DNA from 2 places in the Janthinobacterium rivuli genome. Region 1 is predicted to be linked to the other one. Evidence: predicted binding sites of a transcription regulator. Region 1 holds the regulator's gene; the other holds the start of a gene.
What was found. The regulator FliA, encoded in region 1, starts transcription of late flagellar genes. The targets are predictions, from matches to a motif close to CTAAAGTTTNNNNNNNNNNNGCCGNTA.
Positions count from the first base shown of each region.

Region 2: the regulator FliA is predicted to act here: its motif matches at 10,434-10,460, upstream of P9875_RS07510 (flagellar protein FliT).

Region 1 is NZ_CP121464.1:5,277,359-5,292,144, forward strand. Features, by position in the region: gene flgA (flagellar basal body P-ring formation chaperone FlgA) at 1-356, shown strand, start outside; gene flgM (flagellar biosynthesis anti-sigma factor FlgM) at 468-776, shown strand; gene P9875_RS23950 (flagella synthesis protein FlgN) at 785-1,252, shown strand; gene P9875_RS23955 (hypothetical protein) at 1,271-2,125, opposite strand; gene P9875_RS23960 (translation initiation factor Sui1) at 2,199-2,561, opposite strand; gene motD (flagellar motor protein MotD) at 2,611-3,387, opposite strand; gene P9875_RS23970 (flagellar motor protein) at 3,393-4,139, opposite strand; gene P9875_RS23975 (RNA polymerase sigma factor FliA) at 4,121-4,852, opposite strand; gene P9875_RS23980 (MinD/ParA family ATP-binding protein) at 4,898-5,761, opposite strand; gene flhF (flagellar biosynthesis protein FlhF) at 5,754-7,082, opposite strand; gene flhA (flagellar biosynthesis protein FlhA) at 7,354-9,450, opposite strand; gene flhB (flagellar biosynthesis protein FlhB) at 9,447-10,640, opposite strand; gene P9875_RS24000 (fumarylacetoacetate hydrolase family protein) at 10,780-11,778, opposite strand; gene P9875_RS24005 (pseudouridine synthase) at 11,867-12,577, opposite strand; gene P9875_RS24010 (hypothetical protein) at 12,834-13,229, shown strand; gene P9875_RS24015 (S49 family peptidase) at 13,606-14,607, opposite strand; gene P9875_RS24020 (Rieske (2Fe-2S) protein) at 14,647-14,786, opposite strand, start outside.
Region 2 is NZ_CP121464.1:1,677,391-1,692,176, reverse strand. Features, by position in the region: gene P9875_RS07555 (beta/gamma crystallin-related protein) at 1-406, opposite strand, end outside; gene P9875_RS07550 (beta/gamma crystallin family protein) at 649-1,314, opposite strand; gene P9875_RS07545 (MATE family efflux transporter) at 1,504-2,895, shown strand; gene P9875_RS07540 (PhzF family phenazine biosynthesis protein) at 2,917-3,756, shown strand; gene P9875_RS07535 (S9 family peptidase) at 3,948-6,155, shown strand; gene P9875_RS07530 (CsbD family protein) at 6,225-6,410, opposite strand; gene P9875_RS07525 (class I SAM-dependent methyltransferase) at 6,586-7,221, opposite strand; gene P9875_RS07520 (M13 family metallopeptidase) at 7,290-9,359, opposite strand; gene P9875_RS07515 (HDOD domain-containing protein) at 9,498-10,325, shown strand; gene P9875_RS07510 (flagellar protein FliT) at 10,549-10,800, shown strand; gene P9875_RS07505 (hypothetical protein) at 11,217-12,347, opposite strand; gene fumC (class II fumarate hydratase) at 12,519-13,913, shown strand; gene P9875_RS07495 (RNA-binding S4 domain-containing protein) at 14,010-14,231, shown strand; gene P9875_RS07490 (hypothetical protein) at 14,340-14,624, shown strand; gene P9875_RS07485 (DUF692 family multinuclear iron-containing protein) at 14,629-14,786, opposite strand, start outside.

The DNA.
Region 1 (14,786 bases):
TGCCGCTGGCGCAAGGACAAGCCATCGACGCCAGCCAGCTGGTGACGATGCAGGGCGACCTGGCCGCATTGCCAGCAGGCATCGCCACGGACATGGCCCAGGTGGTCGGCGCCAGCACGAATATTTCCTTACCGCCAGGCACGCCGATGCGCCTCGACACCTTGCGCCGCAAGCCGGTGGTGATGCAGGGCCAGCTGGTGCGCGTCGTTTCGAGTGGCAACGGTTTCCAGGTGGCATCAGAAGGACGCGCCATCGGCAGTGCCGGCGATGGCCAGACGGTGCAGGTGCGCACGCAGAGCGGCCAGCAGATCAGCGGCGTGGCGCGGGCCGGGGGGATGGTCGAAGTAGCCTTCTGAACACGGATGGACAGCGATATTGTGGTCTGGCGCACTAAAGTTTCGGGAGAAGGTGCCGATAATGACACATATCCCGGAGTTTTTTGACTTCGACCAGACGAGGATCACGCTGTGAAAATTACCGACAACACCATTAAAAGCAATCCCGGCCTGCCGGTGGCGCCCGCGAGTACCTCCGGCGCCCGGAATGCCGAGAAAGCCCAGGCAACACCGACAACGTCGGACAATGTACGCCTGTCGCCGCAAGGACAGGCATTAGCGGCCAGTGCAACTGCCGGCAGCGGCGCCGTGTTCGACACGAAAAAAGTTGAACGCATCAAGCTGGCGATCGCCGACGGCCAGTTCCAGGTCAACTCAGAAAAAGTGGCGGACGGTCTCCTCGACACGGTCAAGGACTTGCTGCACTCACGAAATAGATAGGTTCCCTCATGCAATCAGTGACTCCGTTTTCCAGCCTGCGCGACGAGCAACAGCTCATGACCACATTGCTGGCATTGATGAAAGAAGAACAGCGGCATCTGGTTGCGGCTGACATCGATGCAATCACGGAGCTCACCGTACGCAAGACAGCACTCGTAGGACAATTGAGCCAGCTGGCGGCGCAACGCCACCAGGCGCTGGCGGCAGCGGGCTTTCTCGCCGCCGAAGCGGGCATGGAAGACTGGCTGGTCGGCGCCAATGAAGCGGAAGCGGCGCCCCTGTGGAAAGCCTTGCTCGAGACGACGCGCGAAGCCAAGGAGCAGAACCGCCTGAACAGCCTGCTCGTCAACAAGCACATGGTACATACGCAAGGCGCCCTGAACGCCATGCGCCCCCCGGCCCAAAGCGGCAATTTCTACGGCCCCAGCGGCCAAGCAACGACGAACACGGCCAGCCGGCGCGTCGTCATCGGCTAATTTCCCTTATTGAGCAGTTCAACCGTGCGCGGGACGCCCCGCGTGCTGGCGCCATTTCGCCACGATGGCTTGCGCCCTGGCGCTGGCGGCCGCCTGCTGCTCCGGCGTCAGTTCCGCCTGCAGCCAGTGCCAGTATTCATCCTGATATGGATTGGTGACGCCGGGCGCGAGGATATCGTCGTAGACCTGGCGCAGGGCCAGCAGGTAGCCATACGCCTGCGGCGCATCCTTCCGTACCACCTCGCCATCGCGCAGGTAGGCCATCATCAGCGTCGACACGCTGCTCAGTTCCGCCTCGTCCGCCTGCGCCGTCAGCTGGGCGATGGCTTGCCGCTTCCACGCCAGCACCAGCGGATCGTCGGGACGGTTGCGCAGCGCGCTGCGGTCGCCGAACGGGCCTTCCGACAGGAACAGGGTGGCGGCGCCGGGCACGCCGCCTTGCGCGGCGCTGGCCAGGTAGCCCAGGCGATCCTCGCGCTGGCGCTGCGTCAGCCCCCCGCACAACTGCTGCTGGGCGGCTTTTTCTTCCGCCGTCATCTCGCGTCCCAGTTCGAATTCCAGCCCCGGCAAGCGGCTTTCGCGCTGGAAGACGATGCAGTCGTCGATCAGGTTGAAGGCCGCATACGCGTCTTCCGCCCTGCCGCTGGCGGCCAGGCGGTCTAGCCGCCGCGCCAGGGTCACGGCAACGGGCGCGGCATCGGCGGCCGGGGTGGCGTCGATATTCAGATACGACGCCAGGCTGCGCCCCGCCGGCGTGCTGGCGGCAACGGCGACAGGTTCCGGCGCGCCGCCGTCGGGTGCGGGCCAGTACACGAGCGCCAGCACGGCCGCGATGGCGGCGGCGATGGCGATGCCGGTGAATTTGACGTTCATGGAGACGATGCGCGTGGATGGGAAGCGCACGTTACCACAGGCGCGCGGCAGCGGGCCGCACGCCTGTGCATCCTCAGCCGCCGGCCTTTTTCGCCTGGTGGCCCAGCTTGGCCAGCGCGGCCAGTATGGTGTCGACATGGTCGCCCTGCACTTCGATCACGCCATCCTTGACCGTGCCGCCCGAGCCGCACTGCGTGCGCAACTGCTTGCCCAGCAGGGCCAGCGCGATGGCGTCCAGCGCCAAGCCTTTTACCACCGTGGCGCTCTTGCCACCGCGGCCCTTGGTCTGGCGCGACACGCGCACCGCGCCGTCGCCGATTGGCGCCGCTTTGGCTTGCGCCTTGCACGCGCATTGCGCCAGCGGCTGGCGGCAGGCGGGACACATGCGGCCCGTTTCGGTGGAATAGACGAGACCGCCCAGGGAGCTGCTTTTCATGAGGAAGAGATAAAAGAGAGAATGCCGCGATTGTACCAAGCGGCGGCGTTCAATTGGCTGGCGCCACGGGCGCCGTCGGCACTTCCGTCACCGTTTCGGGGATGCCCGACAAAATCGTCACGGCGACCCGGCGGTTGCGCGCGCGCCCTTCCGCCGTTTCATTGGGCGCCACGGGAATATTGTCGGCGTGGCCGACGGCCGTCAGGCGCGAGGCCTTGACGCCACTGGCGATGAACAGGCGCACCACGGCGCTGGCGCGCGCGGCCGACAATTCCCAGTTCGAGGCAAAGTTCGAATTGCTGATCGGCTGCACGTCCGTATGCCCTTCCACCTGCACGTCGTGCGTATCGTCCTTGAGCAGCACGGCCACGGCGCGCAGGGCCTGGTCCGACTCCGTCGTCAGGCGCGCCGCACCCGGATCGAACAGCACGCTGGCATTGATTTCCACGCTCACGCCGCGGCTTGTCTGCGTGACGCGCACCTTGCCCTCCTTCACCAGCGGCGCCAGGGTCGACGTCAGGTCCTGCGCCAGGCGCGTCATGTGTTCGCGCTCGCGGCGGATGGCTTCCGTGCGGCGCTTCAGGGCGGGATTCGGCAAAGGAATGGCCTGCGGCGCTTCCATGATGATGGGCGGCGCACCCTTTTCCAGGCTGAAGGCCTGGCCGATGGCATTCTGGAAGACGCGATACTTGCCTTCGTTGACTTGCGAAATGGCGTACATGACGACGAAGAAGGCGAACAGCAGGGTAATGAAGTCGGCATACGAGATCAGCCAGCGGTCCTGGTTGTCCGGTTCCTCGTCATACTTCCTGCGCGCGCGCCGCATCATGGTCAATGCTCGTGCAAGAGACTGGACACGCGCTCTTCGATGATGCGCGTATGGTCGCCCGTGGCGATGTCGTACAGCACGGCGGCCGTGATTTCGTATTGCAGCACGCGGCGCGAGACGATGGCCTTGAGTTTATTCGCCACCGGCAGGAACAGCAGGTTGGCCAGGCCCACGCCATAAATCGTCGACACGAACGCCACGGCGATGCCGCCACCTAATTTACTCGGGTCGGTGAGGTTTTCCATCACGTGTATCAGGCCCAGCACGGCGCCCAGGATGCCGATGGTGGGCGAATAACCGGCCGCCGATTCCCACACCTTGACGGCCTGGCGCTCGGCCATCTCGTAGGCGGAGATTTCCACATCGAGCAGCTGGCGCAGCTTGTCGGGCGCGATGCCGTCGACGATCATGCGCAAACCCTTGGCGTTGAAACGGTCGGCCGTGTTTTCCATCAGGCGCTCGAGCGCCAGCGTCCCGTCGCGGCGCGCCGTCAGACTCCAGAGTCCGATGTCGCGCGCCAGCGCGGCGCGCGTGTCGGCGGGCGGCAGGAAGACCCAGCGCAGCATTTCCAGGCCGCGCACAAAAGTACGCAGCCGCGTTTGCAGCAGCACGGCGCCGAAGGTGCCGATGACCACGATGGCGAAGGCGGCAGGCTGCAGCAGGGAGGCCATCTTGCCCCCTTCCAGCGCCTGGCCGACCAACAGGCCCGCCAGCGCCAGCGCCAGCCCGATTACGCTGGACCAGTCCACGCCAGCTCCCTCAAGGTTGCGCGCAGGCGCGCGACGGCCTGGGTATGCAGCTGCGAGACGCGCGATTCGGATACGCCCATCACCGCGCCGATCTCCTTCAGGTTCAGCTCTTCTTCGTAATACAGGCCCATGAGTATTTTCTCGCGTGGCGGCAGCGCGTCGATGGCATCGATCACGGATTGCCGGAAATCGGTATCGAGCAGGGAACGCAAGGGGTCGCTGTCCTCGTCCACGCAATGGCGGTCGAGGAAGCTGTCATTGCCGTCCGGGTCATGAAAGTCTTCGTAGTACACGAGCTGGTGGCCGCCGCCGTCGCCCAGCATTTCCTGGTAGTCGGCCAGCGACATCTTGAGCAGTTTCGCCACTTCCGACTCCGTCGGCGGGTGGCCGAGGCGCTGCTGCAAGGTGCTCATCGCCTCTTCGATCTTGCGCATGTTCTGGCGCATGCTGCGCGGCAGCCAGTCGCTGGTGCGCAATTCGTCGAGCATGGCGCCGCGGATGCGCAGCACGGCATACGTCTCGAACTGCGCGCCATGCGTCTCTTCATAGCGGCTGATGGCATCGAGCAGGCCGATCATGCCGGCCTGGATCAGGTCATCGACCTCGACCGAAGGCGGCAATTTCGCCTTCATATGGTGCGCCAGACGCTTCACCAGCGGAATATGCTCCGTCAGCAAATAGTCCTTGTTCGATTTCCCTTTGACCGTGTACATAGGCTGCTTATTGTTTTCTCATCTTATCTGGTGCTACGGTTGGCTTCAGGCGCTGAACTGGTGCGGGCTCCCCGTCTGGTACAAGGTGCCGCCCAGCACCGGCGCCGCCGAACGGGCCAGCCGCTCGGCCAGTCCGCGAAACGCCACCGAGGCGCCCGCCAGCGGAAACGCATCGACCACGCTGCGGCCCAGGCGCGCCGCGCGGTGCAGATACTCATCGGCAGGCACCGAACCCATCGAGGTCAGCTTCACGGCCAGGTAGCGGCTCGCCGCCTGCGCCATATTATCGTATACCACTTTTGCTTCGGATTCGGAAGCGCCGGTGACGAGGATGCCGAACGGACGGCGTCCCAGTTCCTGGCTCAGGCGCTTGATCAGGCAGTACGCCGCCTTGATCGAGGTGGCGCTGGTAGAGACTTGCACGACGATATCGGACGAAGCCATCAAGGGCACGGGGAAGCAGTCGCCCTCGTCGGCCATGACGCCGTCGACCAGCACGATGCCGCTCTGGCGCGCCAGCACCTCGAAGGTCTTGCCCAGGCGGCGCAGTTCGTCCTCGCCCGCATAGTCCATGCTGTCCATCAAATGGTTGCGCGCGCCCAGGCTGGCCACGCCGAAGCCTTGCGGCACCTGGTGGATGACCTGGTTCAAGCCGCACTGCTGGCGCGCCACGTCGCGCAGGCTGGCGCCGTGCGCCAGGCCCAGGCGCGCAGCCACGCCATCGCTGCCGCCGCTGGCGTCGAGCAGCAGCACGTCATTGCCGCCGTAGGCGAGCGAAGCGCCCAGGTTGACCAGCATGGCGCCCTTGTCGTCCTGCGGCGTGGCCGACAGGAACGTCATGACGCGCGGCTGCGGGCCGGCCAGCATGCGGCGCAAGCCTTCGGCCTGATCGAAATCAAAATTAGCCAAGGTGCACCCCGCGCGCTTCATTGTTGCGGGCGGCCGCCTGCGCCATCAGCAGCGGCAGTTCGGCATCGGAAAACTGCGTGGCCGCCGAGTCGCGCTTGAGCTTGAAGGCGCGGTCGATCAGGTAGCCGCGGTCGGCCAGGTACAGGTCTTCCGGCACGCGCTGGCCGTTCGACACATAAAACAGGTTCAGCTTCTGGCGGATCACCACGTCGAGCACATTGCCGATCGAGGCCGCTTCATCGAGCTTGGTCATGATGCAGCCGGCCAGGCCGCTACCCTGGTAGGCGCGCACCACTTCGTTGAGGGTTTCCTGCGTCGCCGTCGAGTTCAGGCACAGCAGGCGTTTTACATCGGCGCCGGCGCCCGACAGCATGGCCACCTGTTCCGTCACCATCTGGTCGCGCTGGCTCACGCCGACCGTATCGATCAGCACCGTGTGCTTGTTCTTCAATTCTTTCAGGGCGATGCGCAGGTCCGCCTCGTCCTTCACGGAATGCACCATCACGCCGAGGATCTTGCCGTAGATGCGCAACTGTTCGTGCGCGCCGATACGGTAGGCGTCCGTGGTGATCAGGGCCAGCTTTTCCGGGCCGTGGCGCATCACGCAGCGCGCCGCCAGCTTGGCCGTGCTGGTGGTCTTGCCGACGCCGGTTGGGCCGACCAGCGCAAACACGCCGCCCTGCTCCAGCATGGCGTCTTCATTGGCGACCGTATTGAGGTTGCGGCTCAGGACGGTCTTGATCCAGCGCATGCTTTGCGCGCCATCGAGGCCGGCGGGCAACTTGTCGATCAGGTAGCGCGCCAGGCTGGCCGAAAAACCGGCGGCCAGCATTTCGCGCAGCACGACGGCTTTTTGCGGCTCGCGCTGCTGCGTCGAACCCCACGAGATTTCCGCCAGCTGGGTTTCCATCATGCCGCGCATGGCGCGGATTTCATTCATCATGCCGCTCATCTCGGCGGCGGCGTTCTCTTTGACGTGCGCCAGCGCGCTGGCCATCATCTGCTGCATGCGGGCCATGTCCACTGGCTCGGAGGCAGCCTGGCGCGGCGCGGCAGGACGTGGCGTGGCCGGGCGCTGGGCCGGGGCGGCCGGACGCTGCGGCGTGGCGAACTGGGTCTGCAACTGAGGACGGGGCTGGGCCATTTCGGACGCGGCCGGCGGCGACGCCAGCGAAGCGGCATCATCATTGGCCAGCGCGAGGATTTCCACCACCCCATCGGCCTGGCGGTTCGACAGGATCACGGCGTCAGGGCCCAGCGCTTCGCGCACCTTGCGCAGCGCATCGCGCGACGAGGCGCCCGTAAATTTCTTCACATTCATGACCGGCCTCCCAGGGCGGGGGTGGCGCAATATTGGCTGAACTGTGTGACCATCGTCGACTCCTGTTGCTTGAGTGCTGTCTTCCACATGGACACAGATCACCCGGACAGTTTCCATTATTAGCGATGCTTGCAGGAAATGATCGAAGGAACAGGACGGGAAAGTACCCGTTATTCAGTTTGCCGGGAGGAAATTGATGTTTATTTGACCAAAAGCAACAACTGGGGTCGAACCCTGAGGGTTCGACCCCGGCCCTTCGCTTGGGTTTGCTTTATTGCGCGCCCACCAGCGCCGTGACGCGGATCGTCTTGGTTTCCGGCACTTCCGCATGCGACAGCACCTTGAGTTGCGGCAAGGCGCGGCGCAGGAAGCGCGACAGCAGGGCGCGCAGCGGCGCCGGCACCAGCAGCACCGGCGTCAGGCCCAGCGCTTCCTGCTGCTGCGCAGCCAGGCCCGCCTGGTGCGCGATGGTGTCGGCCAGGCCCGGCTCGATGCCGGCGCCATCGCCGCCATTGCCCATCGCTTGCATCAGCAGCCGCTCGAGGCGGCTGTCGAGGGTCATCACGGACAGTTCGGCCGCGCCGGGGAACAGTTGCTGCACGATGGCGCGGCCCAGGGCCACGCGCACCAGCGCCGTCAGCTCGTTCGGGTCTTGCGTGCTGACCGTATGCTCGGCCAGGGTTTCGATGATGCTGCGCATGTCGCGGATGTGCACGCCCTCGGCCAGCAGGTTCTGCAGCACCTTTTGCAGGGTCGACAGCGACAGCATCTTCGGCACCAGGTCTTCCACCAGGCGCGGCGCATCCTTGCCCAGATGGTCGAGCAGGGATTGGACTTCCGCGCGACCCAGCAGTTCCGACGCGTGCGAGGTGATCAGGTGGTTCAGGTGCGTGGCCACCACGGTGCCCGCGTCGACCACCGTGTAGCCCATCGATTGCGCCTGGTCGCGCAAGCTGGCGTCGATCCAGGTGGCGGGCAAGCCGAAAGCGGGGTCGTTGGTGGCCAGGCCCGGCAAGGTGCCGCTGGCCATGCCGGGGTTGATCGCCAGGAACTGGCCGTTGAACGCTTCGCCCACGCCCACTTCCACGCCCTTGAGGGTGATGCGGTAGGCGGACGGCTTCAATTCCAGATTGTCGCGGATATGTACGGGCGGCGCCAGGAAGCCCACTTCCTGGGCAAATTTCTTGCGGATACCCTTGATGCGCTTGAGCAATTCGCCACCCTGCGTCTTGTCGACCAGGGGAATCAAACGGTAGCCCACTTCCAGGCCCAGCGTATCGACGGGCATGATGTCTTGCCAGCTGGCTTCTTCCTGCTCCGGCGCCACGGTCGCTTGCGGCGCTTCGGCCGGCTTTTCGGCCGCCTCTTTTTCCTGCGTGCGTTTTTTGCTGATCAGATAGGCGGAACCGGCCAGCAACGACGCCAGCAGGATGAAGACCATGTTCGGCATGCCGGGAATCAATCCCATGCCGCCGATGATGCCGGCGGTAATATAGAGCACTTGCGGTTTCGCAAACAATTGCCCCACCAGCTGGGTGCCGATGTCCTGTTCGCTGGCCACGCGCGAGACGACGATACCGGCCGCCGTGGAAATGATCAGCGAAGGAATCTGCGCCACCAGGCCGTCACCGATGGCCAGCAGGGTGTAGTTCTTGAGTGCGTCGGCAAAGCCCATGTCGTGCTGCAGCAGGCCCACCAGCAAGCCGCCGACGATGTTGATGACGGTCACCATGATGCCGGCGATGGCGTCGCCGCGCACGTATTTGCTGGCACCGTCCATGGCGCCATAGAATTCCGCTTCCTGCGCCACTTCCGTGCGGCGGCGGCGCGCTTCGTCTTCGCCGATCAGGCCGGCGTTCAGGTCGGCGTCGATGGCCATCTGTTTACCGGGCATCGCGTCCAGCGCGAAACGGGCGCCCACCTCGGCGATACGGCCCGCACCCTTGGTCACCACCGTAAAGTTGATGATCGTCAAAATAATGAAGACCACGATACCGACCGTGTAGTTTCCGCCAATCAAGAAGTGACCGAACGCTTCAATCACTTTACCGGCCGCGTCGGCGCCCGTATGGCCTTCCGTCAGCACCACGCGCGTGGACGCCACGTTCAGCGACAGGCGCAGCATGGTCGACACGAGCAAGATGGTCGGGAAGGCCATGAAGTCGAGCGGCTTGACCGTGTACAGCGCCGTCAGCAGCACGATGATGGACAGCGCGATATTAAAACTGAAGAAGATGTCGAGGATGAAGGCCGGCAGCGGCAGCACCATCATCGCCAGCAGCATAATGATGATGATAGGCGCGGCGATGCCCTTGCTGGCGTTGCCACCCATTCCACTGAGCCAGGCTGGCATTCTCAGGCCGTTCATGGTGTACTTCCTTTATTCTTGTCTGCTGCGCCGGCTGCGGGCGGTGTCTGCGATGCGGGATTGTGCGGGTCGAGCTCGGGCGGCACGTCGAGTTTCTTCGGCTTGTCGGGGCGCTCGCCCTGGCCCTTGCCATAGCTGCGCAGCTGGAACACATAGGCCAGCACTTCGGCCACGGCGCCATACAGCGCCTCGGGAATCTCGTCGCCGATGTCCGTATGCTGGTACAGCGCGCGCGCCAGGGCCGGCGCTTCCAGGATGGCGACCTTGTGCTCGCCCGCCAGTTCGCGGATCTTCGCGGCCACCTCGTCGATGCCCTTGGCCACCACCTGCGGCGCGCCGCGCGAATTCTCGCCATACTTCAAGGCCACCGCGTAGTGGGTAGGATTGGTCACCACCACGTCGGCCTTCGGTACGTCGGCCATCATGCGGCGGCGCGACATTTCATGCTGCATCTGGCGGATCTTCGCCTTGATCTGCGGATTGCCGTCCGACTCTTTCGACTCTTGCTTGACTTCCTGCAAGGACATTTTCATCTTGTTGGCGTAGTGCCACATCTGGTATGGACCGTCGATGGCGGCGATCAGGCCCAGCGCGCCGACGATCAACAGGAAGGCCGTGATCAGCAGGCTGATCAGATGGGCCGAGCCGGCGCGCAGCGATTCCACCGACAAGCCCAGCACGGCGTCCTTTTGATGCTGCATCACCATCCAGGCCACGACGCCGACGACGAGGGTCTTGGCGATGGCCTTGAGCAATTCCACCAACGCATTCTTCGAAAACATATTGCCCAGGCCGCGAATCGGGTTGAGCTTGCCAAAATTGGGGGTGAACGCCTTGGAACTGAACAGCCAGCCGCCCACCAGCACGGGCGAGGCCAGGGCGACGAGCATGATGGCCAGCGCGTACGGCAGGCAAGTGAGCAAGACGGAGCCCACGTCGTAGCCGATGCGCAACATCATCGCGTCGGGATTGAGGATCTGCTCGCGGTCCAGGGTCAGGCCGGAAACCATCACGGCCGTCAGCCGCCGCACGATGGCGTCGCCGGCAAACCACAGGCAGCAGCCGGACGCCATCAACACAGTAAACGTTGCCACTTCACGCGATCGCGGAACGTCGCCTTCCTCACGCGCCTGCTCGAGGCGCTTCGGTGACGCGGCTTCGGTCTTTTCTGCGTCGCTGTCTTCCGACATCAATCAACTCCGGTGAAGTCCTGCAGCCTGGCTAGGCGCAATACGGACTGGGCATGACGCATTATCGGTTTAATTAGCGCAACGCCATCAAGGGAAAAGGAGGGCTAATCCCCTGCTTTTCCTTTGCTCTCCAGTAACCTTAGCGGGACTTCCTAGCCTCTGCCTGCTTGACGGTCTGCTCGATGGCGCCAAACAGCGACTTGCCGTCATCGCCCAGCATTTCCAGACGAACCACATCGCCAAACAGCAGGAATGGCGTGCTGGCGACGCCATCGGCGATCATCTCCTGGTTACGTCGTTCAACGATACTGGAAAACCCCTTCTTGACTTCCTTGTTGGCGACGCCGCCCGCGCTGACCACGCTGCCGGCGCGCGCATTGCGCGTCTGGCACAGATGGGCCAGCAATTGCGGGTAATTGAAGGCCATGTCGGCGCCCGCGTGGGGCTGGCCCGTCAACTTGCCGTTCAGGCTGCAGCGCAGGGCGTAATGCACCTTGCCGCCGCGCCAGGCGTCGCCCAGCTCATCGGGCGTAATCGCCACGGGCGAGCAGGTCATGGCCGGTTTCGCCTGCAGGAAACCGTAACCACTGGCTTGCTCGTCGGCCGCCAGGTTGCGCAAGGTCACGTCGTTGACCAGCATCAGCAGCTTGATGTTCAGGTGCGCCTGGTCGGGCGTCGAGCCCATGGCCACGTCGTCCGTGATGGCGGCGATGCCTGCCTCGTAATCGATGCCCCACTGCTCGTGCGCCAGGGTGATGTCGTCATGGGCGCCGAGGAAATCGTCGCTGGCGCCCTGGTACAGGCGCGGCGCCTCGCGCAAGTTGGCGGGCACATCAACGCCAGCCGCCTTGCAGGCCCGCTCGATCTGCTGCAGGTAGGATGCGCCGGCCACACGCAAGCTGCTGCGCGGCAAGGGCGCCATGCAGTTGGCCGGATCGAACTCGAAAGCGCGATGACCGCGGCCGCTGTTGATGGTCTGGTACAGCAAATCGAGCTGGGGCGCGATGAAGCTCCAGTCGTCGAGCGCCTTTTGCAGGGTCGGGGCGATGCCATCGGCCAGGTGGGCCGTTTTCAGGTCGCGCGAGACGACAGCCAGCTGGCCGTCGCGCGTGCCATCCTTCAGGGTTGCTAATTTCATGGGCGGGAAACTTCGTCAAATGCAGGCAATAGGAGGCTAAAGACGCCAAAAAGCCGGGACATCCCCGGCTTTGGCGGTCTGGAGGAATTTAGGCCAGCAGCGCGATCTGCTCGGGAGTCAGATAGCACCAGTCGCCTTCGGCGATGCCCAGCGATTCCAGGGTCAGGCTGCCGATGGCGGAACGGTGCAGCGCGCTGCAATGGTTGCCGGCGGCGGCCAGCATGCGCTTGACCTGGTGGTATTTGCCTTGTTCAAGCACGATTTCCAGCTGGTGTTCGCCGAGCTTGACGCAGACGAGGGCCGCCAGCGGGGCCGGTTCGTCATGCAATTGCACGCCAGCCAACAGCAGGGCTACCAGCTCATCCGTCACGGGCTCTTGCGTAGTAGCCTGGTAAATCTTGGGAACGTGGCGCTTCGGCGACGATTGCGCATGGATAAACGGCCCATCGTCGGACATCAGCAGCATGCCGGTCGTATCGTGGTCGAGCCGGCCGACGGGCTGGACTTCGCGCCAGGTGAATTGTTCCGGCAGCAAGGTCAGCACGCCAGGATGATGGCTGGGTTTGCGCGAGCATTCGAAGTTGGCGGGCTTGTTCAGCGCCAGGTAGAGGTGCGCGCGGTAGACCCACTCTTCTTCGAACACGTGCAGCACCAGGCCGTCGGTCTCGACGGTGGTGCGGTAATTGGTCTGGGTGACGCCATCGATGACGACATCGCCATCCTCGATGAGGGAACGACAATATTTACGGGTGCCAAAACCCTGCGATTGCAGGATGCGGTCTAGGGATAATTTACTCATGGGCGTGACTTTACCAGAAGCGGCTGGCAGCGTGAAGCGGCGGCAGCTGGCGCCTGCACAGCGGTCCAGGCTGCACGAAACCATGGCGCATGCAGAAATACCAAAAAGAACAAGGTGAGATTTGGCGAGAAATGGTTGATTCTTTTGAGAAATATCAAGCGCTCGAAATATCGCGTTGATAGACTGAAACTTCGTTAGGAATCCGCCTAACGAGCTTTAGGAATAATAACCAAGCAACGACTCACAAGGACATTGTATGAAGCATACCGATACCATCGCCTTACAAGGCAGCATCGCCGACATGCGCCAACGCATCGCCGCGGAACAGGCGGCCATGCACAAAGTCAGGCTCGGCGTGGCCCGCTGGAGCAGCGCCCCGGCGCCGCACGATGCGGACGCGCCGCCAGCGCCTGCAGGCCAGACGCACTGGCATGCCGAGGCGCAATGCCATTTCATGTGCTGGCTGGAACTGGGCGGTTTTGCGCATGCGGACGCGAACGCGGAGAGCGACAGCGTCACCGCGCCTGCCATGGCGGACATGCCGCCCGACACCAGCGCAAACAGCAGCGCCAACAGCAACGCCAGTGCAGCGGCGGCCCGGCAGGCAAGCACCGCGCTCCTGCCCGCGCACTGCAACGGCTGCGCCGCCTGAGCGCGGCCCATGCGACCAGCCATGCCCCGCCCTCGCATGCCTGCCTTGCCCGCACGCCCAGCTCAGACAACAACATCCAGCCACACCGCCCCATCTTGCACACACAAAAGGAAACGGCGGCATTGCGCCGCCGTTCCCAAGCCCCATCGGGACTTTAGTGAGGAATGTAAATTCACTCAAAACCACATCTGCGATGCGGCGAGTAGTTCCAGGACCTGCCAATCAAGTTAGTACTGACAACATAGTTGATATATCGCCCCTCCTTGAAAAGAACTACGCTTTCACTATAGCCCAAGCAGCCCCTTTTTCAAGCCTATTTACCACCTTATTGAAAATCATTCTCGACTGGCTTGCCTGCCTGCTAACAGTGATGTTCTCAGCGCAACGCCGGTTGTGACTGTTGCACGGCTGCCTTCATGGCGCCCGCGCCCATGGCGGCGCCAAACTTCTTGAGTACCCGTTCCGGCAAGCCTTCATGCTGCGTGTAGTCGACGATGTCTTCCGCCTTGACGACGTCGCGCGCCACGCTGTCAACCGTGCCGAAGTCGTCGGCCAGGCCCATTTCAACGGCTTTCGCGCCCGTCCAGTACAGGCCCGAGAAGGTGTCAGGGGTTTCCTTCAGGCGCTTGCCCCGTCCCGCGCGCACGACGTCGATGAATTGCTGGTGGATTTCATTGAGCATGCTCTGCGCATACGCCTTGTGCTTTTCCGTCAGGGGGCTGAATGGATCCATGAAACCCTTGTTCTCGCCCGCCGTCAGCAAACGGCGCTCGACGCCGACCTTTTCCATCACGCCCGTAAAGCCGAAGCCATCCATCAGCACGCCGATGGAGCCGACCACGCTGGCCTTGTTGACGTAGATGCGGTCGGCGGCCGCCGCGATGTAATAGCCGCCCGAGGCGCACATTTCATCGACCACCACATACAAAGGCTTGTCCGGATAGCCCTTGCGCAGGCGCTGCATCTCGTCGACGATCATGCCGGCCTGCACGGGACTGCCACCGGGACTATTAATATGCAGCACCACGGCCACGGAGCCGGCGTCGGAAAACGCCTTGTCCAGCGCGGGGATGACGACGGCGGCCGAGCCGCTGCCTTCGGACTCGATGGCGCCGCTGATGTCGATCAGGGCCGTATGGCGGCCCAGGGTTTCGCTGTCGTCGGCCGTGTTGTAGTCATAAAATACCCACAGGGCGAACAGCACGATCAGCAGGCCGAAAACCTTGAAAAAGATGCTCCAGCGGCGGTGCGCGCGTTGCTCTTGCAAAGTGGCAAATACCAGCTTTTCCAGCACGTCGCGCTCCCAGTGTCCCGCAGGGGCGCCGTGGCCGGCGGCTGGCGCGCTGCTGTCCAGCTTGTCATTCGTGTTATCGCTCATGGTTCACTTTGCTTAAATTACAGAAGGCCTGCCCCGGCCTCAGGCCGGCAATGGCTGGACATATTCGTCGGGCTGCCAGTACAGCTGGCCATCACGCTCGGCCACGGCAATCGGACGCAAGCGTCCGCCCTTGCAGGGGCCGCCTGCGCACAGGCCGCTTTCCGGCACATAGATGGCGC
Region 2 (14,786 bases), 2.7 Mb from region 1:
CCAGGCTGCCGCCACGGCCATAGCCGCCATTGCCACGGTCCGGATCGCGCCCCGGGCGTCCCGGATTGTAGCCATCGCCGCGCCCCGTTTCGCGCACTGAACTGATGGCGTCGTTCATGCCAGGCATCGAGGCGTACTCGCCCGGCCCCAGGGTCTTGCACCTGCCGCGGAAGCCGGCATCGGTACAGACATCCCAGGTTCCTGAACGCACCACGATGCTCGACACCTTGTCGTTGAAGCCCTGGGGCGACAGGTTGTCCGCCGTTTCGCGCAGGGTCACGGCGCGGCCACGGAAATTGTCATCCTGGAACAGGGTGATCTCGCCCGCATGGGCGGCCGCATGGCCCCCCAGCGAGAGCAGCAAGGTCGCCGCGCATGCCAGCGTGTGTTTGAGAGGGCCCGTCATGATTAACTCCATTCTTCATTCTTTGGTGATGATTTGCCTGGCCAAAACGCCAGGATGCCATTGTAACAAGCGCCCTCCCCCACGGAAGGTCGCTCAAGACAAATGATCGACATGACAACTGATGCCAGTGTAACCATCCGCAGAAAAAAACGGTGTAACAAAGTATGGGAAAAGCACAATAAATTGTTACTAAAAGCAATAGCCGGCCCCGGCAGGGACCGGCTACGCTTGCCAGTCTGGCGTCAGCGCACTTCGCGCACCGACGAGATGCGGTTGCTCATGCGTTCCAGGCTCGCGTATTCACCGGGTTCCAGGGTGCGGCAACGGCCGCGGAAGCCTACGTCCTCGCACACTTCCCAATAGCCGGAGCGCACGCGCACGCTTTGCACCGTGTCGTTGAAATCGCGCTCGCGCAAGTCGGCTGAAGAGTTGCGCACGCTCAAGCTGCGGCCGGCGAAATCGTCGCGCGTGTAAAAGGTCAGTTCGCCGCCCAGCGAGCGCCCCGGCAAATGGCCGTGCTCCCGGTCGCGTTCCCAGCGGCCGTCCCGATCTCGCCCACGGTCACGATCGCGGCCCGGATGCCCACCCCAGCCGCCGCGCACTTCGCGCAGCGAGGTGATCTTGTTGGCGCGTTCATCGAGCGATGGATACTCGCCCGCCTCGAGCAGGAAGCAATCACCGCGAAAATCGGCTTCCTCGCACGCTTCCCAGCGGCCCGAGCGCACGCGGATGCTTTGCGTCGTGTCGTTGAAACGGACGTCTTCCAGGTTGGCGACCGTATCGCGCACGGTCTGCGAGCGGCCGTGAAAATCGTCGCGCGAATACAGGGTCAGTTCGCCAGCGCCGGCCAGTTCGGCCGTCATGGCGGCGCCCAGCAACAGGGCGCAGTTCAGGGTGTGTCTCAGCATGGTCTTGCTCCATAGTCAGGATAGTACGGTGTGACTATTTGGTCATCTTGCCAAATAGAGCACGCAGTCTAGCCGCGACTGGCCCATTTAGCTGTAACAAATGATTACCGCGCCCGGCCCCTCGGGGCGCCACGGCGGACAAGCACGGCGAATGCCGGTAGAATCTTGTGTTTCGTCAAGCTTGCCGCCATGCCACACACCACCTCGTTCACCCTGCCCGCCATCCGCACTGAAGTCTCGTCGCTGTGGAAGCTGGCCTGGCCCATCCTGATCGGCCAGCTGGCCACCGTCGGCATGGGCGCGGCCGACGTGGCGATGACGGGGCATACGAATCCCGAGGAACTGGCGGCCGTCTCGCTGGGCGCGGCCATCTGGTCCATCGTGCTCGTCACCGTGAGCGGCATCATGATGGCGATCAATACGCTGGTGGCGCATGAAATCGGCGCCGCGCGCCACGACAAGGTGCCGCACATCGTGCGCCAGTCGCTGTGGAAGGCGCTGCTCGTGGGTCTGGTGGCCTGCCTGCTGACGAACATGGCGGCGCTGGTGTTCGACCACCTGATGCTGGAACCGGCCGTCGCATCCAAGGCCAAGCTGTTCGTGCACATCATCAGCTGCGCGCTGCCGCCGTTCGCCGCCTACCGCGCGCTGTACGGCTACAGCACCAGCATCAACCAGACCAAGCCCGTGATGGTGATCGCGCTGGCCGCGCTGGGCCTCAATATCCTCGTCAACTATTTGCTGATCTACGGCCACTGGGGCATGCCGAAGATGGGCGGCGTGGGCTGCGCCGTGGCCACCACCTGCTGCGTGTGGATGATGCTGCTGGCCATGCTGGCCTGGATCAGGATCGCGCCCGCCTACCGCGCCACGTATCCGTTCACGCACTGGGAAGGGCCGCAGCTGTCGTCCATCGGCCCCATGCTGCGCCTGGGCCTGCCCATCGGCGTGACCTACTTTGCCGAAGTGAGCGCCTTTGGCGTCATCAGCCTGCTGGTGGCGCGCTTCGGCGTGATCCAGGTGTCGGCGCACCAGATCGCCCTGAATTTCTCGTCCGTCGTTTTCATGGTGCCGCTCACGTTCGGCATCGCGCTGGTGACGCGCGTGGGCCATGCCGTGGGCGAAGCCAATCTGCGCCGCGCGCGCTTCATTTCGTGGGTGGGTGTGGCCATGTCGCTGACGGCGGCCATCGTCTCGGCCACCGTCATCACCGTCTTCCGCCACCAGATCGCGCAAGCCTATACGTCCGACCCGCAGGTGCAGGAACTGTGTGCGCAACTGCTGCTGTTCGCCGCCCTGTTCCAGCTGTCCGACGCGACGCAGGTGGCCACGTCCTGCGCCATCCGCGGCTACAAGGTGACGCGCCAGCCGATGCTGATCCAGCTGCTGGCCTTCTGGGGCTTCTCGCTGCCGATCGGCTACGTGCTGGGCCTCGCGCCGCAAAGCTTCATCTGGTCGCCGGCCGAGCCGATGGCCGCCGCCGGCTTCTGGATCGGCCTGGTGACTGGCCTGACGGTGGCGGCCGTGCTGTTGACCTGGTATCTGAACCGGCTGTCGCTGCAGCGCCTGCGCGCCGCCTGACCCTCCTGCAAGGAAACCGCCATGCCACAACCGCGCCCCTTCAAGCAAGTCGATGTCTTCAGCAGCGTGTCCTTCCAGGGCAATCCGCTGGCGGTGGTGCTCGACGCCGACGGCCTGGATGACGCGCAGATGCAGGCGATTGCGCGCTGGACCGGCCTGTCGGAAACCACCTTCGTGCTGGCGGCGCGCGACCCCGCCGCCGACTACCGCGTGCGTATCTTTTCGCCCGAGACGGAATTCCCGTTTGCCGGCCACCCGACCCTGGGCACGGCGCACGCCCTGCTCGATGCGGGCCTGCAGCCGAAAGGCGCACGCATCGTGCAGGAATGCGGCGTCGGCCTGGTGCACATTGAACAGCAGGCGGGCGGCGTGCTGGCGTTCCAGGCGCCGCCCTGCACGGCGCGTGCGCTCGAACCCACTCTGCTGCCGCTGCTGCAAACAGCGCTGGCCGGCACGCCAGCCGCTGCCGGCAGCGTCGTCGACATGGGCATCCGCTGGCTGTGCGTGCCGCTGGCAAGCGCCGCCGCCTGCCTGGCCGTACGCGCCGATATCGCCGCGCTGACGGCCTTGCTGGCCGCCTCCGGGACCGATGGCCTGGCGCTGTACGGCCCGCACGCAGCAGGCGGACCGGCCGACTACGAAGTGCGCGCGCTGCTCAGCGAACATGGCGCGCTGGTGGAAGACCCCGTCACGGGCAGCGCCAATGCCTGCATCGCGCAGCTGCTGGCCGGTGGCGACTACAGCGTCCGCCAAGGCACCTGCCTGCAACGCGACGGCCGCGTATCCGTCCGCTTCCGCGATGGCCAGGCCTGGATAGGCGGCGCGTGCCTGACCGTGATCGCAGGGTCGATATTGGCCTGAACCGCATAAAGCGCCATGGAATGGGTGGCTATCGGATATTTCCAGCGAAGGAAATACGGCCAGCGCCCCCATATTCCGTGGCCGGGGCTATCGCATAAAGAGGCACGCTCTGGTATCGTCTTACGCTTAGGCAACGCTCAAGTTCGCCTATGCATGCAGTGCCCTTCATCCTTCCAACTACCGAGACATCCATGCGTTTTATTCTTTGTTTTCTGGCCGCGATGGCCAGCGTTCCCGCATCGGCTGAAAAGCTGACCCTGGAACGCATCCACGCCGATCCGGCACTGGCCGGCCCCGGCGTGCGCTACCTGAAGGTCTCGCCAGACGGCGAGCGAGTCACGTTCCTGCGCGGCCGCGCGGACAACCAGTTCCAGCTCGACCTGTGGGAATTCAAGCTGAAGGACAAGAGCACGCACCGCCTGGTCGACTCGAAGGCGCTGGTGCCGAATGAAACGATTTCGCCCGAAGAGCAGGCGCGCCGCGAACGCGAGCGCACGGCCAGCCTGAACGGCATTCTCAGCTACAGCTGGTCGCCCGATGGCAAGCAGCTGCTGGTGCCGCTGGCCGGCAATCTGTATCTGGTCGACGCGGCCCACCCGGACAAGGCGCGTCTGGTCGCCAAGGGCAATGTGCTCGATCCGAAAATCTCGCCGAAAGGCCGCTATGTCTCGTTCGTGCGCGACCAGAATATCTATGTGATCGACCTGAAGTCGGGCCAGGAACGCCAGCTGACGACCGATGGCAAGGGCACCATCCGCAACGGCGAAGCCGAATTCGTGGCGCAGGAAGAAATGGGCCAGCGCACCGGCTACTACTGGGCGCCCGACGATTCCGCCATCGCGTATAAACGCTATGACGAAGCACCGGTGCCCGTCGTGCGCCGCTTTGAAATCTTCGCCGACCGCACCGACGTCGTCGAGCAGCGCTACCCTGCCGCCGGCGACCCGAACGTGCTGGTGCAGCTGCTGATCGTCTCTCCGGAAACGGGCGCGCAGCGCCAGGTGGACCTGGGCACGAACCCGGACATCTATCTGGTGCGCGCCGACTGGAGCGCGGACAGCAAGTCGCTCGTGTACCAGCGCCAGTCGCGCGACCAGAAGACCCTCGACCTGGTAGCCGTCGATGCAAGCACGCTGGCGCAACGCACCCTGCTGACGGAAACGTCAAAGACCTGGGTCAGCATCCATGACGACCTGCGCTTCCTGTCGAACGGCACCTTCCTGTGGTCGTCCGAGCGCACGGGCCGCAACCACCTGTATTTGTACGACATGAGCGGCAAGCTGCTGCACCCGGTCACTTCCGGCGCATGGGGCATCGACAGCGTGCTGGCCGTGAACCAGAAGACGGGTAAAGTGTTCGTCGCGTCGAACCGCGACGCCGTGATCGACAAGCAAACCTACGCCCTGGCCCTGGACGGCAGCACGGCCGACAAGCCGCAGCGCGTGACGAAAGCCGATGGCTGGCACGACACGACGTTCTCGCGCAATGGCGAAGTCTTCGTCGACACGTATTCCGACCCGGCCACGCCGCCGCAAGTGAGCATCCGCCGCCCGGACGGCGCCATGGTGGGCTGGCTGGAAGAAAACGCGCTGAACGCCAGTCACCCGTACGCCAAATACAAGGCGGACCACCTGCCAACGGAGTACGGCACCTTGAAGGCCAACGATGGCCAGACGCTGTATTACTCCATCGTCAAGCCGTCGAACTTCGACGCAAGCAAGCGCTATCCCGTCTACCTGTCGACCTACGGCGGCCCGCACTCGCAGCACGTGGCGCGCCGCTGGGGCAACAACTTCGACCAGTACATGGCGCAGCAAGGCTTTGTCGTCTTCCGCCTCGATAACCGCGGTTCGTCGCGCCGCGAGCGCGCGTTCACGGATGCCATCTACCATAATCTGGGCGCGGCCGAAGTGGCCGACCAGCTGGTCGGCATCGACTGGCTGGGCAAGCAAAGCTTCGTCGACCCGAAACGCATCGGCGTGTTCGGCTGGAGCTACGGCGGCTTCATGACCTTGCGCTTGCTGTCGGCCGCATCCGACAAGATCGCCATGGGCGTTTCCGTGGCGCCCGTGACCGACTGGTCGCTGTACGACACCCACTACACGGAGCAATTCCTCGGCATGCCGAAGGAAAACGTCGATGGCTACAAGGCCAGCACCGTGTTCGCCCACCTCGACGGCCTGAAGTCGCCGCTGCTGCTGGTGCACGGCATGGCCGACGACAACGTCTTGTTCAGCAACAGCACGCGCCTGATCGACGCGCTGGTGAACCGCGGCGTGCAGTTCGACCTGATGACGTACCCGGGCGCCAAGCACGGCATCTCGTCGCGCGCGGGCCAGCGCCACGTGTACAAGAAAATTGAAATGTTCTTCAAGCAGAACCTGGGCGTCGCGAAGTAAAGCGCGCCCGCAAATGAAAACCGCCGCCTGTCTCGCGACAGGCGGCGGTTTTTTTATGCGTGCGTCAGATTATGGCTTGCGCGTTACGGTCTCGACCGCATCTTTCACATCGCCCACTTTCTTCTGCACTTTGCCTTCGACCTGGTTTGCCAGGCCCTTGGCTTGCTGTTCTTCGCTGCCGACCAGTTTACCAGCTTGTTCCTGGATTTTACCGCCGACTTCCTTCAGTTTACCTTCGACTTGATCTTTGTTCATGATGGATCCTCACTGTAGTTGGTACATCTGTTGTCCTGCCCCGAAGGGCCGGTACTGCGGCTCACACGCTGTTGCAAACTGCTTGCTGCGTGTCGATGTGTCCATACTACGCTTGAGGTTGCAAAAACTATGTACGGTCCCTAACACATGCCAAAAATCAGCTAATGACGCGAAATCAGCCCGCTTTGCGCCAGACCGTCGCCAGCCACGGCTGCTGCTCGCGCGGCAAGCCGGGCGGACGGTAATACTGCTCGATCAGGCTGAAACCGGCCGCCTGCAGGTAGGCGGCCCACGTCGCTTCGTCGTGGTAGCTGCCGTAGCGGGCGCCATTCCAGCCTTCCTGGTTCTGCCCGCGCGGGTTCGAGCTGAACAACACACCGCCGGGCTTCAGGCACGCGACCAAAGCGCGCAGCACACCGGGCAAGGCGGCGCTGGGCACGTGGAACAGCACGGCATTGGCGAACACGCCGTCGAAGTGACCGGCAGGCAGGTCGAGGTCGACGAAATCCTGCCGCCAGACGGTGCAGCCGCTGTAGGCGCGCGCCATCTCGACGAAGCGGGCGCTGCCATCGACGCCGGTCGCATGGTGGCCCATGGCCGTGAACGCTTTCAGATCGCGGCCCGGGCCGCAACCGAGGTCGAGGATCGCCAGCGGCGCCGGCTTGCCGATGGCGGCCAGCAGCGCGCTGATGTTCTGGCTGACGTCGTGGTCGCGCGTGCCTTCGAAAAACTGCTCGGCGCTGGCGTCGTAATGGGCCAGGGTGCGGCCCGTGATGGCGTGGATGGGGTCTTGCTGCGGGTTCGGCTTCATGGCGGTCCTGTCGATATGTTCCGCCATTTTACGGTGCCGGCGCGCTAGGCGTGCGGCACCGTCAATGACTACCAGACGCGCACGCGCTGCTCCGGCGCCAGGTACAGCTGCTGCCCCGGCTGGACGTCGAAGGCCGGGTACCAGGCGTCGAGGTTGCGCACGGTGGCGGCGCGGTATTGCGCCGGCGCATGGCCGTCCGTGAGGATTTGCTGGCGCGCCGCCGCTTCGCGCGCCTTGCTGCGCCAGCTGACGCCGTAGCCGATGAAGAAATCGCGGTCCGCACCAGGCTGCACCGGTTTGCCCTGCTGCGACAGGGTGAACGCGTCATGCGCGGCCGCCACGCCGGCCAGGTCGGCCAGGTTTTCGCTCAGGGTCAGCTGGCCATTCACGGCCAGGTCGGGGAACGGTTTATAGGCCGCGAACTGCGCCACCAGTTGCTTGGATGCTGTCTGGAAATGCGCCAGGTCGGCCGGCGTCCACCAGTCGCGCAGCTTGCCCTGGGCGTCGAACTGGGCGCCCTGGTCGTCAAAACTGTGGCTGATCTCGTGGCCGATGGTGGCGCCGATGCCGCCATAGTTGGCCGCATCGGATGCTTGCGGGTCGAAAAACGGCGGCTGCAGGATGGCGGCCGGGAAGTTCAGCGCATTTTGCAGCGGCAGGTTGACGGCGTTGACCAGCTGGGCCGGCATGGCCCAGGCCTTGCGGTCGGGCGACTGGCCCAGCTTGGCCAGCTCCTGACGATAGTGGAACTGTTCCGCGCGCTGCACATTGCCCAGCGCGTCGCCACGCACCACGCGCAAGCCCGCATAGCTGTCCCAGCGCTCCGGATAGCCCACGCCCACGTACAGCGTCTTGAGTTTTTCCTGCGCCTGCGCCTTGGTGGCCGGCGCCATCCAGTCCAGCTTGTCGATGCGGCGCGAGAAGGCGGCGACGATATTCGTCACCATCTCCTGCACGCGGGCCTTCGATTCCGGCGGGAAATAGCGCTCCACGTACAGCTTGCCGACGGCGTCGCTCAGGGCCGCGTTGGTTGCCGCCAGTGCGCGCTTGCTGCGCGGCGACTGCTGCGGCGTGCCGCTCAGGGCGCTGCCATAGAAGGCGAAGCGCTGCTCGGCGGCCGCCTTCGGCAAAATCGTGCTGAAATGATTGATGGCGTGGAAGGCCAGAAAATCCTTCCACGTGGCCAGCGGCACGCTACCCACCAGGGCCGCGCTGCCCGTCATGGCCGTCGGATGCCAGACGATGAAATCCGTCTGCTGGCCCAGACCGGCCGCCTGGAAGAAGGCTTTCCAGTCCAGTCCAGGCGCCTTGCTGGCGAAGTCGGCGGCGCGCCACGCATTATTGCCCTTGGCGACATCGGCCGAATCCTCGCGGCTGGCGTGGCTGGCGGCAATTTGCTGCTCCAGCGCAAACACGCGCGCGGCGCGGGCCGGCGCATCGCTGTAGCCGGCCTGCTTGAGCATGGCCGCGATATGCGCCTGGTAGCCGGCGCGCAAGCCCTGCATGCGGGCGCTGTCGCCCTGGTAGAACGCGCGGTCAGGCAAGCCCAGCCCGCCCTGCAGCAGATACGCCACATTGCGCGTGGTGTCGTTCAAGTCTTGCGCCACCCACAGGCCGAACAGGTTTTCCGTATAAAAATTGGTGGCGTTGAGCGGGTCGACATCGGCGCGCAAGCTTTCGCCCAGCGCGCGGGCCAGTCCCGCCTGGTCGCGTATGCCATCGATTTTCTTCAGCAGCGGCTTGATCGGCGCCCAGCCTTTCGCTTCGATAGCCGATTCATCCATCCACGAACGGTAAAAATCGCTGACCTGGCGCGCCGAGGCATCGGCCTGCGGCGCCGCCGACAAGCCTTCGACGAGACCGATGATGCGCTCGTTGGTGGCGTTGGCGAGGATGGCGAACGAGCCCCAGCTGCTGCGGTCGGCGGGAATCTCCGTCTTGCGCAGCCAGTCGCCATTCACGTAATCGTAGAAATCGTCGCCGGGCAAGGCCGTGGGGGCAGCGGGAACAACGGCGCTGGCGGCCGCCTGCTGGCCATGCGCCTGGGCGGGCAAGCCGGCCAGCGACACGCCGGCCAGGGCGAGGATGATGGCGGCCTGGACTGGCGTCCGGGACCAGGAAAAACGCAAACCGTGCATGGCGATCCTTTCGATGGAATAGTCAAAATCATAGCCTGTTTCCCATGAAAAAAGCGCCCCGGAATTTTTTTGCATGCGGACAAAAAATCGGCCTATAGTTTCACGACCCCGCGCCGCGCGAATGCCAAGGAGATTGCCATGCAACTGGAAGCGCTGTTTCAGCAACCCCACGCCCTGCCTGCCGCCCCGAAGATCGTCGATGAACTGGTGCGCAGTTTCGACAACCCCGCCATCGCCACCGAAGACATCGCCCGGCAGCTGGGAGCGGACCCGGCCTTGAGCGCCAAGCTGCTGCGGCTGGCCAACTCGGCGTATTACCACGTCTCGCGCAGCATCGGCACGGTGGAAGACGCCGTGCTGATGCTCGGCTTTGTAACCGTGCGCACGCTCGTCATCAGTTCGGGCCTGGTCAGCGGCTACAAGGCCGTGCCGGGACTGAATCTGCCGCAATTCTGGCGCTACAGCCTGCACAGCGCCGTGTCGGCCCGCTGGATCGCCAGACAGACGGGCGACAACCAGGATCTGGCGTTCACCATCGGCATGATGCATGCGATCGGTCAACTGGTGATCCATGCAGCCATGCCCGAACAAGCCATGCAGCTCGACAAGATCGCCCCGCCGCTCGACGCGCGCCGGCTTGACGCGGAGCGGGTTTCCCTGGGCTATGACTATGCGCAGGTGGGCGCCGAACTGGCACGCCGCTGGAAGTTCCCCCCTGCCTTTGCCGAGGCCATCGCCGCCTTTCCCGATCCGCTGGCCAAGGCGCCGCTGAACCGCCTGGCCGCCATCATCCACCTGGCCGCCTGGCGCGCACGCATCGATGAAAACGCGTTGAGCAATGAAGAAATCATCGCCTGCTACCCCAGCAACGTGGCCGAAGCGCTCGGTTTGCCGCCCTCGGTGCTGGTCGACAAGATGCCGCCGCCCACCGAACTGAGCGCGGGACTGGAAGAACTCGTCAAATAAATCCATCAGCGCCGGCATCGTCGGCCCAGCATCCATGCGGCTTGGCGGGCGATTTCGGCAGCCCGCCAAAACTATCCAAATTATTTTCACTTTTTTTTCAAAAACACCCTCAAGTTCCCCCAGGACCTGCCGTTAATCTAGACAAGCGGTAATCCATTCACTAGTTACGGGTGTGCTCATGACCTCCAACGACGTTCTCTCGATGTATGAAAATATTGCAGGAATGACCAATAAAATGGTCGTGGCCGCACGTTCGAGCGACTGGAATGACTTGGATGCCCTGGAAAACCAGTGCGCCAGCGCCGCCAGCGCGACCATGACGGGCAAGGTGCCTGCCCTGGCCGGCGCCTCGCGCCTGCGCAAGATCGATTTGCTCAAGCAAATTCTGGCAAACGACCGCGAAATCCGCGCCATCACGGAACCGTGGATGACGCAGCTGCCGAGCGCCATGCAGGGCGCGCGCGCCCGCATGTAAGAAGCTGCAGCACCAGAAACGACAAAAGCACCCGCGGGTGCTTTTTTTACATCTACCGCCTGAGCAAGGAGCGCGGCAGTTGCGGCGCTCGGGAACAAGGAGGGGGAATTTGGAAGGCGAGCCCCAGGTATCTCCTGGCGTCGCCTCGCTGCCGGTTGCATCCGGCGTTCGCGAGCACATCGTCGGCATCGCGAACCGCTTCCAGACCCAGGCGTTTATGCAACGCTACACCTGTTTGCCGCGCCACACTATCGTTGGTGACTGCGCCAGGCTGGGGCTGTTTTGTCGTAGAGCAAGTCCACTGAATTAATCATAACACCATCTTTAAGAAATAGGCAACGCGATTGGCAAGCATATCCATGTCTTTTTTCAATATCTTTTTTTATATCAAATTGTAGCGCAGCTTTGCAGCACGATTAACGCGAGAACGGCTCCGGTTCCGGCTCGGCTACCGTTCCGTCCTCCACCGCCTCCGTCAGCACGGGCACATCCTTTTTCTTGCGGCGGAACGGTTTGCGCAGCAAGACCCAGTATTTCGACGGCGCGCCCGGCACTGCCGCCTGCTTGCGCTTGCGCACGACATACACGATGAGCGCCGTCAGCAACAGGAAGGCCACGGTGCCGATACCGAGCCACAGCAAGCCATTGCCGCCCGCCTTCTTGTCAGCGGCTGGCGCCGCGTGCAGGGGCTTGGGCTTGGCATGCGGCGCCGGCGCCTCGGCAGGCGCGGCAGCCGGCGCAGCAATGGCGGCGGCGGCGGGCTGAGCCAGCGCCTTTTGCAAGGCGCCGATCTTGCCCTCCAATTCGCCGAGCTTGTCATTCAGGGCCGCATTTTTCTCATCCAGCGCCACGCACGCTTGCGCCTGCCCGGCATCCGCCTGCGGTGCGCAAGCGGCCACGGGCGCTGTGGCGCGGCGCAGCGGCGGCGCACGCAGCGCGGGCGCAGCCGGTGTGGGCGCGGCGGGCGGCGGCACGAACACGCGCGCCGGGCGTACCAGGCCCTCGGCACGCGCGCGGGCCGCCAGCGCGGCAGCATCGGGCAACGGCGCGCCAGTCACTGCGCGTGGCAACGGCGCGGGGACAGGCATGGGCATGGGCACCGGAACGGCGGGCCTGGCTGGCGCACTGACGGCAGCGGCAGCAGGCGGCGCCGGCGTCAGCCACAGGGTGCCCAGGCGCACGACGGCGCCATTGCCACTGCCCAGCAATAAATACAGATGCACGTGGCCCGCCTGGATCGCTTGCCGCGTAGTCACGCGCACATAATGGCGGCCACCGCGCTCCAGCGGGCTGATCGTCAACCCCTGCAGGGCCGGATCCATGCCGATGCCGCCACCGCGGTACACATCGGGCGAGGCCAGGCGCACGGCCACGCCATTGGCCTCCTCGGGCGCCAGTGCCGTCAGTTCGATCTCGGCCAGCAAGGGCTGGCCCACGTGCGACAGCACGGCCATCTCACCCAGTTCGGCCGCCATGACGGGCGGCATGGCCAGGCTGGCGGCGGCGCACGCGATCAGGGACCAACGGAGAATAATGCTGCTGTGCATGGACTGATCGCTTTGATAACAGGATAAGAAGGGGGACTCGCCTGTCTTTAACGGCAGGAAATCGCAAAAATATAGATGGGCCACGGCAAAAATGATGCAATACAGCATCATCCTGTGCCTTTTTGACGCCTGGAGTACACTCGATCCACCTCTATCGATGAAAGGGATGTCATGAGTAGCAGAATCGAACGCGACAGTTTCGGCCCGATCGACGTACCCGCCGACCGGCTGTGGGGAGCGCAAACGCAGCGCTCGCTTGAGCACTTCCATATCTCCACGGAAAAGATGCCGCCCGAACTGATCGCCGCCCTGGCCACCGTCAAGCGCGCGGCCGCCCACGTCAACCTGGACTTGGGATTACTAGATGGCAAGAAAGCCATCGCCATCACGCAGGCGGCCGACGAAGTGCTGGCCGGCAAGCATGACGCAGAATTCCCGCTGGCCGTCTGGCAGACGGGCTCTGGCACGCAAAGCAATATGAACATGAATGAAGTGCTGGCCAACCGCGGCTCCGAGCTGATCGGCGGCTTGCGCGGTGCCGAGCGTCTGCTGCATCCGAACGACGACGTCAACCTGGGCCAGTCCTCGAACGATATCTTTCCCACCGCCATACACGTGGCGGCCGCCCTGGCAGTCGCCAACACGGTCTTGCCGCCGCTGCGCCAGCTGCGCGCCACCCTGGACGCGAAAGCGACGGAATTTGCCGACATCGTCAAAATCGGCCGCACCCATTTGCAGGATGCGACGCCGCTGACCCTGGGCCAGGAATTTTCCGGCTACGTGGCGCAGCTGGACTTTGCCGAGCACATCATCACGGCATCGTTGCCGCCGCTGCTGCAACTGGCCGCCGGCGGCACGGCCGTGGGCACGGGCTTGAATGCCCACGTGGAATTTGCCGGCCGCATCGCGCAAGAACTGGCGCGCCTGACGGGCCAGCCGTTCGAGACGGCCAGCAACAAGTTTGCCGCCCTGGCCGCCCACGATGCCCTCGTCGCCGCCCATGGCGCGCTGAAAACCCTGGCCACGGCCCTGATGAAAATAGCCAACGACGTGCGCTGGATGGCCTCCGGCCCCCGTTCCGGCCTCGGTGAAATCACGATACCGGAAAACGAGCCGGGCAGCTCCATCATGCCGGGCAAGGTCAATCCTACCCAGTGCGAAGCGCTGACCATGCTGTGCTGCCAGGTGTTCGGCAACGACGTCGCCATCACGGTGGGCGGCGCCTCGGGCAATTTCGAGCTGAACGTCTTCAAGCCCTTGATTGCGCACAACTTCCTGCAAAGCGCGCGCCTGCTGGGCGACGGCATGCGCAGCTTCGACGAACATTGCGCCCACGGCATCGAACCGAACCGTGCACGCATCGCCGACCTGATGGAGCGTTCCTTGATGCTGGTCACGGCGCTGGCGCCGCACATCGGCTACGACAAGGCGGCGCAAATCGCCAAGCAGGCCCAGCATGAAGGCACGACCTTGAAGGAAGCGGCGCTGGCCTTGGGCTTTGTGACGGAAGAGCAATTCGCCGCGTGGATCGTGCCCCTGGAGATGACGCGGCCCAACAAAAGTTAAGGCTCAGCCTGCATTCTCCCTCGCTTCATGTAAACTATGATCTTAGTTGACACCGTCATTCAGTGTTGAAAACACATCGTTGCAATAAGGGATACAATGCAAAAAGTAAGCTTTGATTTAACATCCGAGTTCGTCGAGCTGAACCAGCTGTTGAAGCTGGTCGGCCTGTGCGACAGCGGTGGCGCAGGCAAGGTCATGGTCGATAGCGGCGTGGTGAAGGTCGATGGCAAGAAGGAATTGCGCAAGACCGCCAAGATCCGCGCCGACCAGGTCGTCAGCGTGGGCGATATCCGTATCACGGTCGTCGCTCCTGTCTGATTCCCGCATGGGGTGCGAAAGCGGCCCCATGCGTCCAGCTGGCTGCCTGGATCAAGCTGCAACACGTCGTTATTGTCAGATAAATATCGATTGCAGAAGGGGAGCGCCATGGACCAGCCCGAACAAGGTACGCGCAGCCAGGAACGCCTGATCGGCGACTTGCGCCAGGTAATAGAAAACGCGGAAGAATTGCTGCGTAACACAGACAAATACACCAGCAGCCTGTACCAGAGCGCGCGCGCCAGGCTGGAACTGGCCCTCGTCGCGGCCACGGCCGAGCTGGCCCGCTTTGAAGAAGAGCAAGTCACGCGCATGATGGACGCCACCCTGGCCGCGAATGCCCTGTACCGCGATCAGACGGGCGAAGCGCGCCTGCTGCGGGCCTTCGAGTAAACTGTCACGCCGTCAACACCGCGTGCGCCAGCCACTGGCGCAAGTGGGCGGCCAGGTCGAATGCCGGGTCCAGCTCGAACGCCGCATCGAGCGCGGCGCCAAACGTCTGCCCCTGCTGCAACATGACCAAGGCCGCATGCGCGGCCGCATCCACTACCAGCA